4 regions of the Streptomyces sp. NPDC044064 genome follow, and region 1 is predicted to be linked to each of the others. Evidence: riboswitches for the same ligand, from Rfam matches in the RefSeq annotation. Region 1 holds a riboswitch; each other region holds the start of a gene.
The links. Region 1 has a riboswitch for cyclic di-AMP ahead of AC07DS_RS05875 (C40 family peptidase). Riboswitches for the same ligand answer to the same signal wherever they lie in the genome.

Region 1 (3,368 bases):
AGCGCCGCCTCGGCCAGGGTCTGCCGGCCGAGCGCCGAGAACCGGGTGCCGAGCACGGCCGTGGCGGCGACGGCGGTGAGCGAGCCCGGGCTGTGCGCCTCGGCCACCCAGCGCTCCGGCTGCGCCACCAGCCGTACGAGGAAGTCGGCGGCCAGCGCCACCCAGGCCAGGCAGGCCAGCCACAGGAAGACCCGGGACACCGTCTCGGCGCCCGTCAGATGCAGGCCCACCGAGACGATGCCGGTCGCCATGACGGCGGCACCCGCCGCCGGCGGACGCCCCGCCCACCACGTACGCAGAGCTGAGATGCCGGGCATGGGCCGATGCTAGGCAGCCGCGCGGGCGGGGCACGGAGGCCACGCGCGCGCGTGGCGCTCGAAACCTCGAAAAGGGGACGGCGGGGCCGGTCGGAGGAAGGGGGTCAGGCGGGGCGCACCACGCTGTGGATGATCGACTCGCCGCCGTAGTAGATCGACTCCTCGCGGACGTACGCGCCCGGCTTGGGGGCGTGGATCATCATGCCGTTGCCTATGTAGATGCCGACGTGGCTGATGTCGTCGTAGAAGAAGATCAGGTCGCCGGGCTTCGCGTCCGCGAGGGAGACCGTGGTGCCGACGTCGACCTGCGCGTAGGTGGTGCGCGGGAGCGAGACGCCGGCGGCCTTCCATGCGGCCTGGGTGAGGCCGGAGCAGTCGTACGAGCCGGGTCCGGTGGCGCCCCACACGTAGGGCTTCCCGATCTGGGCGCGGGCGAAGGCGATCGCCTTCTCGGCCTTGGTGGTGTACGTCCCGGAAGGCGTCGAAGAGCCTCCGGAGCCGGACGAGCCGCCGGACGTGGAGGAGCCGCCGGAGGTGGACGAGCCGCTCGCCTGCTGCGCCTGCTCCTTGGCCTTGGCCGCTGCCGCCTGCTGCTTGGCCAGCTCCGCGGCCTTGCGCGCGGCCTCCTCCTGCTTCTGCCGCTCGATCGCCGCCAGCCGGGCCTTCTCCTCGGCCGTCAGCTGGGACAGCAGCCTGCGCGCGGAGGCGAGCTTCTTCTGGACGGTGGCCTTGGCCGTCTGCAGTTCGTTCTGCGACTCGGACAGCGTCTGGAGGCTCCTGGCAGCCTCCTGCCGCTTCTTCATGGTCGCGGCCTGCTGGGTGACGTAGTCGTCGACGGCGCTCTTCTGCCGCGTGGTCAGCCGGTTCATCAGCTGGCTCTGGTCGAAGTAGTCCTGGGGACTGTCCGCGAGCAGGAAGGTGGCCGTGTCGGGCGTGGTCGCCCCGGTCCGGTACTGGGCGGCGGCGAACGTGCCCAGTTCCTCACGGGCCTTGTTCATCCGGGCGGTCCGCCGGGCGACCTCCTCGCGCAGACTGTCGATGTGGGTGCGCTGCTTGGTGGTCTGCTCCTTGGCGGCGTCGTACTTCTCGGTCGCCGACTCCGCCTGGCGGTAGAGGTCGTCGACCTTCTTCTCGACCTCCTCCAGGCTCGGCTTCCCGTCGGCCGGGGGAGCGGCGTCGGCCGTCTGGGACAGCACGGCCACGGAGGTGAGGGCGGCGGTGGCGAGGACTGGGGTGCGGAAACCTGCTCCGAGTGAGCCCGCGGGGCGCGACTTGCGGTGCGACGCCAAGGGAGGCGACTCCTTCCATGTGCCGCCTACCGGGTTAGCTGTCGGGTTCGGGCGCGTGCTCGGAAGGTTTGCCCTACGGCTCCTGTCCCGGGACGGGACGTGTGCCGATTCACCCCAAGGTCGGGTGGGTCCCCGGCTCCGGGCACCGTACGGGGGGTGCGCCGGACTCGACGGGGGCCGCGCGGATCGGCGACGTTCGCCGGAAGGGGGCGTGCGGCCCGCCCCGCAACCTAGCCAACTGGTGTGTCTCGTGTGAAGGTTGGTGCACGATATGTCCGATACATTTTCGTGACCTGAGTGTGGAATCGCTCCCGTGTCACAGGGTGATTCCGCTGCGTGAGGGCTTGTTCGGCCGTTCCGGGAGTGAAGGACCGGGTCCTTTCGAACCGGCCATGTTCCCGGGACGGCGGCAGGTTGTCGGTGCGGCGCCCTAGACTCGGAGAGCGATGAGCAGCCTCTTTGACGACAGCTTCCTGGCGGACCTCCAGGCCCCTCGCGGGCATGCGGAGGAGCCCCCGCCGCCGCCCGAGGACGATCACGCTCCGGAGCCGCTTCCGGACGATCTGTTCGGCGGGAAGTTCGATGTGCCGCCGGACCGGGACGTGCACTACCGCGACGGCGCCCCCCGCCCCGCGCTCGACGCGGCCGCGCTGCTGGAAGGGCTGAACGAGAACCAGCGCGCCGCTGTCGTGCACGCCGGCTCCCCGCTGCTCATCGTCGCCGGCGCTGGTTCCGGCAAGACCCGTGTGCTCACCCACCGCATCGCCCACCTGCTCGCCGAGCGGAACGTGCACCCGGGCCAGATCCTCGCGATCACCTTCACCAACAAGGCCGCGGGCGAGATGAAGGAGCGCGTCGAGCAGCTCGTCGGCCCGCGCGCGAACGCGATGTGGGTCATGACCTTCCACAGCGCGTGCGTACGCATCCTGCGGCGCGAGTCGAAGAAGCTCGGCTTCACGTCGAGCTTCTCCATCTACGACGCCGCCGACAGCAAGCGCCTGATGGCCCTGGTCTGCCGCGACCTGGACCTCGACCCCAAGCGCTTCCCGCCCAAGTCCTTCAGCGCCAAGATCAGCAACCTCAAGAACGAGCTGATCGACGAGGAGGACTTCGCCGCCCAGGCCGCCGACGGCTTCGAGAAGACCCTCGCCCAGGCCTACGCGCTCTACCAGTCGCGGCTGCGCGAGGCCAACGCGCTCGACTTCGACGACCTGATCATGACGACGGTCAACCTGCTGCGCGCCTTCCCGGACGTCGCCGAGCACTACCGCCGCCGCTTCCGGCACGTTCTGGTCGACGAGTACCAGGACACCAACCACGCCCAGTACGCGCTGGTGCGCGAGCTGGTCGGGACGGGCGAGCACGCCCCCGACGGCGTCGACACCCCGCCGAACGAGTACGACCTCCCGCCCGCCGAACTGTGCGTGGTGGGTGACGCGGACCAGTCGATCTACGCCTTCCGGGGCGCGACCATCCGCAACATCCTCCAGTTCGAGGAGGACTACCCGAACGCGACGACGATCCTGCTGGAGCAGAACTACCGCTCCACGCAGACCATCCTGTCCGCCGCCAACGCGGTCATCGAGCGCAACGAGTCCCGCCGCCCGAAGAACCTGTGGACCAACGCCGGCCAGGGTGCCCGGATCACCGGCTACGTCGCCGACACCGAGCACGACGAGGCCCAGTTCGTCGCCGACGAGATAGACCGCCTCACGGACGCGGGCCAGGCGAAGTCCGGTGACGTCGCCGTCTTCTACCGCAC
Region 2 (3,368 bases), on a different contig from region 1:
GCCTTACCTCCGTCGTCGGCGGCGGCTGTCCCCACACTGGTCCACCTGAGCCGCCATTCTCACCCGAATCGGTGAGGAGTGGTGATTTCCGTGGTTTCCATCTGACCAAATCGGCCGTGAGGAAGCGTCAGACCACGGAGCCAACTCCGTGTACGCCTGCGGTATGACACACGAGGGCGGTGCCTCCCCCGACCCGTAGGGGTCGTGCGGGAGACACCGCCGTCGGGTCGGGTGTGCGGGCGGCTAGCCGGCCCGGTGCACCACTGCGTCGCACAGCTCGAGCAGCGCCGCCTTGGCGTCGCACTCCGGCAGCGGGGCCAGTGCCGCCCGCGCCTCCTCCGCGTAGCGGACGGTGTCCCGGCGGGCCTGCTCCAGCGCGGGGTGCGCGCGCAGCGCGGTCAGCGCCTCTGCGTGCCGGGCGTCGTCGCTGAGGTCGGAGTCCAGCAGCTCGCACAGCGCGATGTCCTCGGCCAGGCCGAGGCGGGCGGCCCGCTCGCGCAGCCGGAGCACGGGCAGCGTCGGGATGCCCTCGCGCAGGTCGGTGCCCGGGGTCTTGCCGGACTCGTGCGAGTCGGAGGCGATGTCCAGGACGTCGTCCGCGAGCTGGAAGGCGACCCCGAGCCGTTCGCCGTACTGGGTGAGCACGTCGACGACCGTCTCGTCGGCGCCGGACATCATCGCGCCGAACCGGCACGACACGGCCACCAGGGAGCCAGTCTTGCCGCCGAGCACGTCCAGGTAGTGGTCGACCGGGTCACGGCCGTCCGAGGGGCCCGCGGTCTCCAGGATCTGCCCGGTGACCAGCCGCTCGAACGCGAGGGCCTGGACCCGGACCGCCTCGGGGCCGAGGTCGGCGAGGATCTGGGAGGCGCGGGCGAAGAGGAAGTCGCCGGTGAGGACCGCGACCGAGTTGCCCCAGCGGGTGTTGGCGCTGTCCACGCCGCGCCGCACGGACGCCTCGTCCATGACGTCGTCGTGGTACAGCGTGGCCAGGTGGGTCAGCTCCACGACGACGGCCGACGGCACGACGCCCGGCGCGTACGGGTCGCCGAACTGCGCCGCGAGCATCACGAGCAGCGGCCTGAACCGCTTCCCGCCGGCCCGGACGAGGTGCTGCGCGGCCTCCGTGATGAACGGGACCTCGCTCTTGGTGGCTTCGAGCAAGCCTTCCTCGACAGCCGCCAATCCGGCCTGGACATCGGCTTCCAGAGCCTGGTCCCGCACGCTCAGCCCGAACGGCCCGACGACGGTCACGAGGGGTCTCCTGTCTGCTGGTGTCTGCTGGCGATTACACGGTTTGTCGATAGGTCGTTGCCATCACTCAAGTCAGCGTATCCGGTCCTGTTTCGATCACCGATAGCGCCCACCGGTCCAGCCCGGGCGGTATCGGATCAGGGCCGGTATGTTTTTGATCATCTGATAAGTGTTGGTACACAACGACTTAACAGGATCTCGTCCGATTTGTCGCGAACCGCACGGCGGGCGGAGTACTCCTTTTGCACCACACTCGGCAAATCTCCCGAATCCCCCATGTCTGATTTGATACCCTTTGCCATTTCGTGAGTTGGGTCACGCGGGTCCGTGAATCAGCCATTGGCCGCCACCGCGTTCTCCCCTTGCCGCATCGGCCAGTTGAGCGTTGGCAACCGCAAAGGATCAAGTACCCCATTGGGAATAGATCAAGGTCAACTGCCTCATTGGGTGAATTCACTACTTGTTCCGGACATGTGCTGTCGCATAGCTTCCGGGCCAGTCGGACGAACGCCGAATCCTGCCGCGTCTGACACCACCCATCGACGAACTCATTTCGTACGGCAGGAGCGGGGGACCCAGGTAAGCCGCCGGACCGGACGACGCACGTCGCACCGGGACGGCTAGGGGTGAAGCCGTACCTCCCCCCAGAGGTACGGCCGGGCACCTCCCCGCCCGAACCCGACAGCTCACCTCGCAGGCGACGGAGAGGAACGTCCCCATGTCTGCTGCCGCTCTGCCCCGCCGCACCCGCACCAACCGCCTCGTCCGCAAGTTCGCCGTCATCGGCACCGGCGCCGCCGTGCTCGCCCTCCCGCTCATCGGCGCGACCGGCGCCTCCGCCGCCACCCCCACGGCCAGCACGGCGCCCACCACGCTCGCCGGATACCCGAACAACCTCGACGGCTGGATCCGCGAGTCGCTCGCGATCATGGCTCAGAAGGGCATCCCGGGGACGTACAACGGCATCCACCGCAACGTCATCCGCGAGTCGTCGGGCAACCCGGCGGCCATCAACCTCTGGGACTCCAACGCGGCCAAGGGCATCCCGTCCAAGGGCCTGCTCCAGGTCATCGACCCGACGTTCAACACGTACCACGTGGCCGGAACGTCCTTCGACATCTACGACCCGGTCGCGAACATCACGGCCGCCTGCAACTACGCGGCCGCGCGTTACGGGTCGATCGACAACGTCTTCGGCGCCTACTGACCGGCGCCCGCGGCGGGCCCTGCGGCTAGCCCGGTCAGTCGGTCGGGAACAGTCTTTCGAGGACGACGGCGATGCCGTCGTCCTCGTTCGACGTGGTGATCTCATCGGCGACGGCCTTGAGTTCGGGATGGGCGTTGGCCATGGCGACACCGCGTCCGGCCCAGTCGAACATGGGGATGTCGTTGGGCATGTCGCCGAACGCGAGGGCCCGGTCGGCGGCGATCCCCAGGTACTCGGCGGCCAGCGCAAGCCCCGTCGCCTTGGTGACGCCGCACGGCTGCAGCTCCACGGTCCCGGGCCCCGACATCGTGACCGTCGCCAGCGAGCCCACCGCCGCGCGCGCGGTCTCCGCCAACTCGTCGTCGGACAGCGTGTGGTGGCGCAGCAGCACCTTGCTGATGGGCTCGCACCACAGGTCGTCGCGGCGGCCGACCCGCACGGCGGGCAGGGTCGGGTGCGGCATCAGATACCCCGGTTCGATCAGGGTGAGCCCGTCCACGCCGTCCTGGTCGACGGCCGCGTAGACCTGCCCCACCTCGGCCTCGATCTTGCCGAGCGCGGTCTCGGCCAGTTCCCGGTCCAGCCGGACCGACCACAGCAGACGGTCGGTGCCGGCGTCGTAGACCTGCGCGCCCTGCCCGCACACCGCGAGTCCCGTGCTGCCGAGGCCCTCCAGGAGGGGCCGCACCCGGGGGGCCGGGCGGCCCGTCACCACCAGGTGCCGGGCACCGGCCCGCGCCACCCGCTCGAGCGCGGCGCGCGACCGGTCGGAGACGGTGTCGTCGCCGCGCAGCAGCGTCCCGTCCAGGTCGGTGGCGATCAGTGTGTATGCGGGGGGTGCGGCCATGATCAGAGAATACGGATCCCACGCCCCGCCGACTCACCCTGGAGTTCCCGGACTTGTGTG
Region 3 (3,368 bases), on a different contig from region 1:
GACGTCTTGGAACGCTGGGTGACCGTGGACAACGGCTCGCACGCGCGCGTGGAGCTGCTGCGCGCCGACGCCGCGACCTGGACCCTGCCCGACCGCGAGGGCTGGCGGCTGTCCCAGCTGCACGGCCGCTGGGCCGCCGAGTCGCTGCTGGCCACCGCCCCCCTCGCCTACGGCGAGAAGATCATCGGCAGCCGCCGCGGCCACACCGGCCACCAGCACCTGCCCTGGGTCGCGCTGGACACCGACGCGACCGAGGAGCGCGGCGAGGTCTACGGCTGCGCGCTCGGCTGGTCCGGGTCCTGGCGGATCGCCGTCGCCCAACTCCCGGACGCGCGGGTGCAGATCACGGGCGGCGCCGGATACGACGAATCCGGCCTGCTGCTGCTCGAGCCGGGGGAGTCGTACGCCAGTCCCGTCTTCGCCGGCCTGTGGAGCGACGGCGGCTTCGGCGGGGCCAGCCGCACCTGGCACGCCTACCAGCGGGCGTACGTCATCCCGGACGCGGAGCAGGACCGGCCGGTGCTGTTCAACTCCTGGGAGGCGACCAACTTCGACATCTCCGAGGAGCAGCAGACCGCCCTCGCCCGGCGGGCCGCCGGCATCGGCGTCGAGCTGTTCGTCGTGGACGACGGCTGGTTCGGCGCCCGCACCAGTGACCGGGCAGGCCTCGGCGACTGGACGCCCAACCCCGACCGCTTCCCGCACGGCCTCAAGCCCCTCGCCGACCAGGTGCACGGCCTCGGCATGCAGTTCGGCATCTGGGTCGAGCCCGAGATGGTCAACCCCGACAGCGACCTCTACCGTGCCCACCCCGACTGGGTGCAATACCAAACTGGACGAAAGCGGACGGAGCTACGCAATCAGCTCGTTCTCAACCTCGCCCGCGAGGACGTCCAGGAGTACCTCTGGGAGCAGCTGGACACCCTCCTGTCGAGCGCCCCGATCGACTATGTGAAGTGGGACTTCAATCGCTGCTTCACCGACGCCGGCTGGCCCGGGGAGCCGTACCCGCAGCGCCTGTGGGTCGACCACGTCCGCGCCCTGTACGCCCTGCTGGACCGGCTGCGCGCAGCCCATCCCGCGGTCGCCTTCGAGTCCTGCTCGGGCGGTGGGGGGCGGATCGACCTCGGCGTGATGAGCCGCACCGACCAGGTGTGGACCTCCGACAACACCGACCCGCTCGACCGGCTCTCCATCCAGCACGGCTTCAGTCAGATCCATCCGGCGCGGGTCATGGCCGCCTGGGTCACCGACAGCCCGAACACCCAGCTCAACGGGCGGGAGAGTTCGTTGCGGTTCCGCTTCGTCAGCTCGATGGCCGGGGTGCTCGGCGTCGGCGGCGACCTCACCGAGTGGAGCGGGGAAGAGCTGGCCGAGGCCCGTCTCTGGGTGGACCTCTACAAGGAGATCCGACCGGTGGTCCAGCGTGGCCACCAGTACCGGCTGCGGCCGCCGACGGGCGGTCTGAGCGCCGTCCAGTACGTCCACGGCGACGAGGCCGTGGTCCTCGCCTGCCTCCAGGCGCAGCACTACGGTGAGCCGGTTCCGGCGCTGCGGCTGCGCGGACTCGACCCGACAGCATCGTACGAATGCCGCGAAACGGGCGAAGTGCACCGAGGTGCGGTCCTGCTGCACCACGGGCTGCGCACCGGACTGAGGGGCGACCTGGATGCGACGGTTCTCCGGCTGCGTCGCATCTGAGTAATCTGTCCGAATTGGAGCCTTCGTTCCAACTCGCTCTGAGGTAAGGGGGTGTGGGGATCGGCGCGTGAGGAGCGTCATATTCGTGACCGTGTGTCGCGCGTCATGTCCACGTAATTCCTGTAAGGGTGAAGGGAATTAAAAAGGGTGAGGATTCCGGAATTCACGGAGAGTGACCGTGAATTTCCGAATTCGATCATTTGGAGCCGTGGCGCCGGGAACCAGCTGCTTGTCCGAATCCGTCTTGCTCGCTTACGTTCGCCACCAATCCGGTCGGAACGCCGAATCCTGCCGCCGCCCGGAGTCCCCACACACTTCACCCGTGTTCGGCAGGAGCGGGGGACCCACCAGGTATGACTGCCTGTCCCGGTCTCCGGGACAGGCTGGGGTGCAGCCGCGCAGCGCGCGGCCGGGCAGCTCCAGCCCGAACCCGTCAGCTCACCTCGCAGGCGCCGGAGAGGAATGCGCCATGCCCGCGAAGGGTAAGCACCGCCGTCCCAAGCCCCCGCGTTTCACCCGCTCGATCGCCGTCGCCGGAACCGGTGGCGCCGCGCTGGCCCTGCCGCTCCTCGGGGCCACCGGAGCGCACGCCGCCACCACGCAGTCCGTTTCCGGAAAGGTCGTGCAGTCCCTTCCGGCCGTGGTAAAGACGGCCGTGAAGAAGGCGGCCGCGCAGCGGAATTCGGGTGTGCGCACCTACACGGTGAAGTCCGGCGACTGGCTCGCGAAGATCGCCGGCGCGCAGCATGTCAGCGGCGGCTGGCAGCGACTCTACGACGACAACCGGCAGGCCGTCGGCCAGGATCCCTCGCTGATCCACCCGGGTCTGAAGCTGTCGCTCGGCGCGAAGGCCGCCCAGCCGCACACCGAGCCCTCCGCCCCGGCGCCGGCATCCCCGCCCCGGTCCCAGTCGGGCCAGGCCTCCGGTGCCGCCGCCGCACCCGCCGCACCCGCCGCGCCCTCCGCACCCGCCGCGCCCTCCGCACCTTCCGTGCCGTCCGCCGGCTACACCCTCCCGGTCACCGGCGCCACCATCGGCACCGGGTACCACGTGGCCGGCAGCATGTGGTCCAGCGGTTACCACACCGGCGTCGACTTCGTCGTGCCGACCGGTACCCCGCTCAAGGCCGTCGCCGCCGGCACCGTCGTCTCCGCCGGGTGGGGCGGCGCGTACGGCAACCAGGTCGTCATCAAGCTGAACGACGGCTACTACGCCCAGTACGGCCACCTCTCGCAGCTCTCCGTCTCGGCCGGCCAGACCGTGACCGCGGGCCAGCAGATCGGCCTCTCCGGCGCAACCGGCAACGTGACCGGCCCGCATCTGCACTTCGAGATCCGCACCACGCCGAACTACGGCTCGGACCTCGACCCGGTCGCCTACCTCCGCTCGCACGGCGTCGCCGTCTGAGGCTCCCGCTCCGCGGGACCCGCTCTCGAGAATCACCTGCCCTGACAAGCCGCCGAAGGCCGGACCCGGTTCCCCGGGTCCGGCCTTCGGCGTGTGCGCACCGTCAACGCGTCCGAACGTCGCGTTATTCCTGGATTGGCAAATGATTTAAGGGTGTCTCATCTCACCGTTCGTCAACCCCTGCCTACGGTCGCGTAGGTCACATCCGAAGGTGAATCATGGTCCGACGTGGCAGACGATTCGAAGAATGACAACAGAT
Region 4 (3,368 bases), on a different contig from region 1:
TGCGGCAGGGGCAGGGGCAGGAACCGGGGGTGGGGTGAACGTGGGGGCGCCGGCGGTTACGGGCGGGGTGAAGGATCCGGTGTCGGTGGGGAGGGGTGCGGCGAAGGCCCCCGTGTCGGTGGGGAGGGGGAAGGCGAAGGATCCGGTGTCGGCCGGAAGCGGCGCGGCGAAGGCCCCCGTGTCGGTGGGGAGGGGGAAGGCGAAGGATCCGGTGTCGGCCGGAAGCGGCGCGGCGAAAGCGCCGGTGTCGGTCGGAAGGGGTGCCGCGAAGGACCCGGTGTCGGTGGGGAGGGGGAAGGCGAAGGCGCCGGCGTCGGCCGGAAGCGGCGCGGCGTAGGCGCCGGTGTCGGTCGGAAGTGGTGCGGCGAAGGACCCGGTGTCGGTGGGGAGGGGGAAGGCGAAGGCGCCGGTGTCGGTCGGAAGGGGTGCCGCGAAGGCCCCGGTGTCGGTGGGGAGAGGCGCCACGAAGGCGCCGGTGTCGGTGGGGAGGGGTGCGGTGAAGGACCCGGTGTCGGCCGGAAGCGGTGCGGCGAAGGACCCGGTGTCGGTGGGGAGGGGGGAGGCAAAGGCGCTGGTGGCGGCCGGAAGTGGCGCCGCGAAGGACCCGGTGTCGGGCTGAAGGCCTGCGGGCAGTGGCGTGGCGAAGGAGCCCGTGTCGGGCAGAGGGGCCGTCGTGGCCGGGCGGTTGTAGGGCTCGGTGCCCGCAGGAAGCGCGGCCGCGCCGAGCGAGCCGGCCGCATCCTGTGCCGGGAACACACCGGGTGCCGCCCACTGCGGTGCGCGCCACTGGTCCTCGGCCGGCTGCGACGCCTGGCCCCCCGCGGCGCCCAGGGCGTCCGGCGTGGCGGCTGCGGGGCCCAGGGCGTTGCCGCGGGACAACACGTCCCGGGCCGCGGCGAGTTTGCGCCGGTTCTCCGCCTTGGAGGCCGCCGGGGCGGGCCGCCGGGACCCCGCGGCGGGGGCGGGCAGTGCCCGGGGCTCCTGCTGCGGGGCCGCCGGGGCGGCGGGGAGAGGCAGGGCGGCCGGCTGCGCCGAGGTACGGCCCGCCGGTTCCAGCATGGCCCGGCTCGGCGGCTCGGCAGCGGCTCGGCCGGGGAGTTCCAGCGCGGTGCGGTCGCCCGCTGCTTCCATGGCCCGGCTGGTCAGTTCGGGAACGGCGCGGCTCGTAAGTTCGGGGACGGACCGAGCGGTCAGCTCGGCTACGGCCCCACTCGGCAGCTCCGGCAGCGCACGGGCATCCGTCCGCCCCGAGGGTCCGGCGGGCAGCTCCGGCAGACCGCGTCGCGGCGCCTCCCGGTCACCACCGGGGCGATCGCCGCCGCCGCGGTCCGAGGAACGGGCCGGGGTGGCCGGCCGGTCGGGCATCCGGTCCGCCGGCAGGACCGCGGGTACGGAGGGGCCGAGCTTGGCCCGCGCCCCATCGAACCACTCCTTGGCCACCTCGTCGAGCGCCGGATCCGAGCGCCGCTCCGGCCGCTTGGCCAGCGGAACACCACGAGTCCGTGTCGCCCCCGCCATGGCCCGTGTCGCGTTGAAGTTCCCCGTGTCGACCTCGGCCCGGTCGTAGAGGGAGTTGATCCGCTGCCGGACCTCGTCGCGGCTGTCCGTCGCCATGAAGGGACGCACTCCTTCCGTGCTCCGCCTACCGAGTCAGCTGTCGGGTTCGGGCGGTCGGTTCCGGAAGGCGTGCCCTACGGCCTTCGCCTGCAAGGGCGTTGGCCGATTCACCCCGAAGTCGGTCGGGTCCCCGGTTCCGGTCGCACTCCACGGTGCACCGGATTCGGCGGAGGCCACGCGGCCCGGCGCGGTTCGCCGGGGGAGCCGTGCGGCCTGGCCGTCAACCTAGCCAATTTGTGTGGCCCGTGTGAAGGTTGAAGTGCGTAATGTCCGATACAGATATGTGATGTTCGTCTTGGCATTCGAGATGACTCACCCTCTGGGTGGCACGGTGCCTATGAGATTCTGATGAATTCTCGGGACGCCTGAACACTCGGGCGCTCGGATCCGTATGGGGCGGGGGATTTCCATGCGAGCCGCTCGACAGACTCAGAGGTACTTCCGTGGGACGCAACACGCGCAGACGCCCGACCCGTGCACGACGCGCGACCTTCGCAGCGGTCGCCCTGATGCTGGGCGGAGGCGGGCTCGTCGCGGCGAATGTCTACGCCTCGGCCACCGAGGGCACATGGGGCGGCGGCACCGACGCGACCGGACAGGTCCGCTCCGCGGGCATGGCCACGATCGACTGCCCGGACGTCGGCAGCCGCCTGACGACGGTGCCGGACGACGCCCGTGAGGCCGTCGACCGTGAACTCGCCCAGCTGGACCAGCAGACAGCGGCCGCGTACCAGCAACTTCAGGCGTCGGCCGAGTCCGTGCGCCAGGACCCCACGGCCGCGGACGAGCCCATCATGAACCCGCTGAAGGAGAAGCGGTCGGCCACGATCGAGCGGATCGCCGCCGCCATCGACCAGGCGGGCGACCGGCCGGAAGGACTGGAGTCCCTCGCCGCCTGCACCCTGCGCCCCGCCCAGGACGGTGCGGGCGGTGACACCGGCAACGCCGGCCAGGGCAGCGCCGCCCCGAGCGACGGAGCCCAGCAGGGCTCCGGCCAGGGCCAGAACGGTGCCGGCCAGGGCGGCAACGGCCCCGTCGCCTCCGACTACGCGGACATCACCTCCGTACAGCCGAACGTGCCGAACCCGCCCCAGCAGGACGACGCCTCGCGCGGCACGTTCACCTCCGAGTGCGGTGTCAACGCGGGCGGCCTGTTCAACTCGGACAACGTGATCGTCGCACCCGGCGTCTCCAACGGCGCCCACCACTTCCACGACTACATCGGCAACCAGTCCAACAACGCCTTCGCCAGCGACGACGTCCTGGCCAACGCCCAGACCAGCTGTGTGGACCAGGGCGACAAGTCCACGTACTACTGGCCGGTGCTGCGGCTGCAGAACGGCAAGCAGGAACGGGACGCCGGCGCCCCGGGCGGCGGCACGGAGGGCAACGCGGGCCAGATCGTCACGGCCAAGCAGGTGACGCTGACCTTCGTGGGCAGCCCGCGCGGCAAGGTCACCGAGATGCCGCGCCTGCTGCGCATCATCACCGGCGACGCCAAGGCCTTCGTCAACGGCCCCACCAACGCCAACGCCTCATGGAGCTGCACCGGCTTCGAGGACCGGCAGCTGAAGGACAAGTACCCGCTGTGTCCGTCCGGCAGCGACGTGGTGCGCACCTTCCACTTCCAGAGCTGCTGGGACGGCCGCAACATCGACAGCGCCAACCACCGCACCCACGTGGCCTTCGCCGGCCCCGACGGCGCCTGTCCCGAGGGTTTCCGGGCGATCCCGCAGCTGGTCCAGCGCATC

Region 2: another riboswitch for cyclic di-AMP. It lies ahead of AC07DS_RS24600 (transglycosylase SLT domain-containing protein); the one in region 1 lies ahead of AC07DS_RS05875 (C40 family peptidase).
Region 3: another riboswitch for cyclic di-AMP. It lies ahead of AC07DS_RS27680 (M23 family metallopeptidase); the one in region 1 lies ahead of AC07DS_RS05875 (C40 family peptidase).
Region 4: another riboswitch for cyclic di-AMP. It lies ahead of AC07DS_RS00655 (C40 family peptidase); the one in region 1 lies ahead of AC07DS_RS05875 (C40 family peptidase).

Annotation. Positions count from the first base shown of each region.
Region 1 is NZ_JBWKFN010000003.1:85,113-88,480, forward strand. It holds gene AC07DS_RS05870 (tellurite resistance/C4-dicarboxylate transporter family protein) at 1-317, opposite strand, end outside; gene AC07DS_RS05875 (C40 family peptidase) at 422-1,606, opposite strand; cyclic di-AMP (ydaO/yuaA leader) riboswitch at 1,615-1,761, opposite strand; gene pcrA (DNA helicase PcrA) at 2,053-3,368, shown strand, end outside.
Region 2 is NZ_JBWKFN010000015.1:154,688-158,055, reverse strand. It holds gene AC07DS_RS24605 (polyprenyl synthetase family protein) at 244-1,254, opposite strand; cyclic di-AMP (ydaO/yuaA leader) riboswitch at 1,785-1,969, shown strand; gene AC07DS_RS24600 (transglycosylase SLT domain-containing protein) at 1,973-2,461, shown strand; gene AC07DS_RS24595 (HAD family hydrolase) at 2,496-3,308, opposite strand.
Region 3 is NZ_JBWKFN010000018.1:84,331-87,698, forward strand. It holds gene AC07DS_RS27675 (alpha-galactosidase) at 1-1,701, shown strand, start outside; cyclic di-AMP (ydaO/yuaA leader) riboswitch at 2,004-2,166, shown strand; gene AC07DS_RS27680 (M23 family metallopeptidase) at 2,171-3,109, shown strand.
Region 4 is NZ_JBWKFN010000001.1:133,158-136,525, reverse strand. It holds gene AC07DS_RS00655 (C40 family peptidase) at 1-1,614, opposite strand, end outside; cyclic di-AMP (ydaO/yuaA leader) riboswitch at 1,625-1,796, opposite strand; gene AC07DS_RS00650 (DUF1996 domain-containing protein) at 2,127-3,368, shown strand, end outside.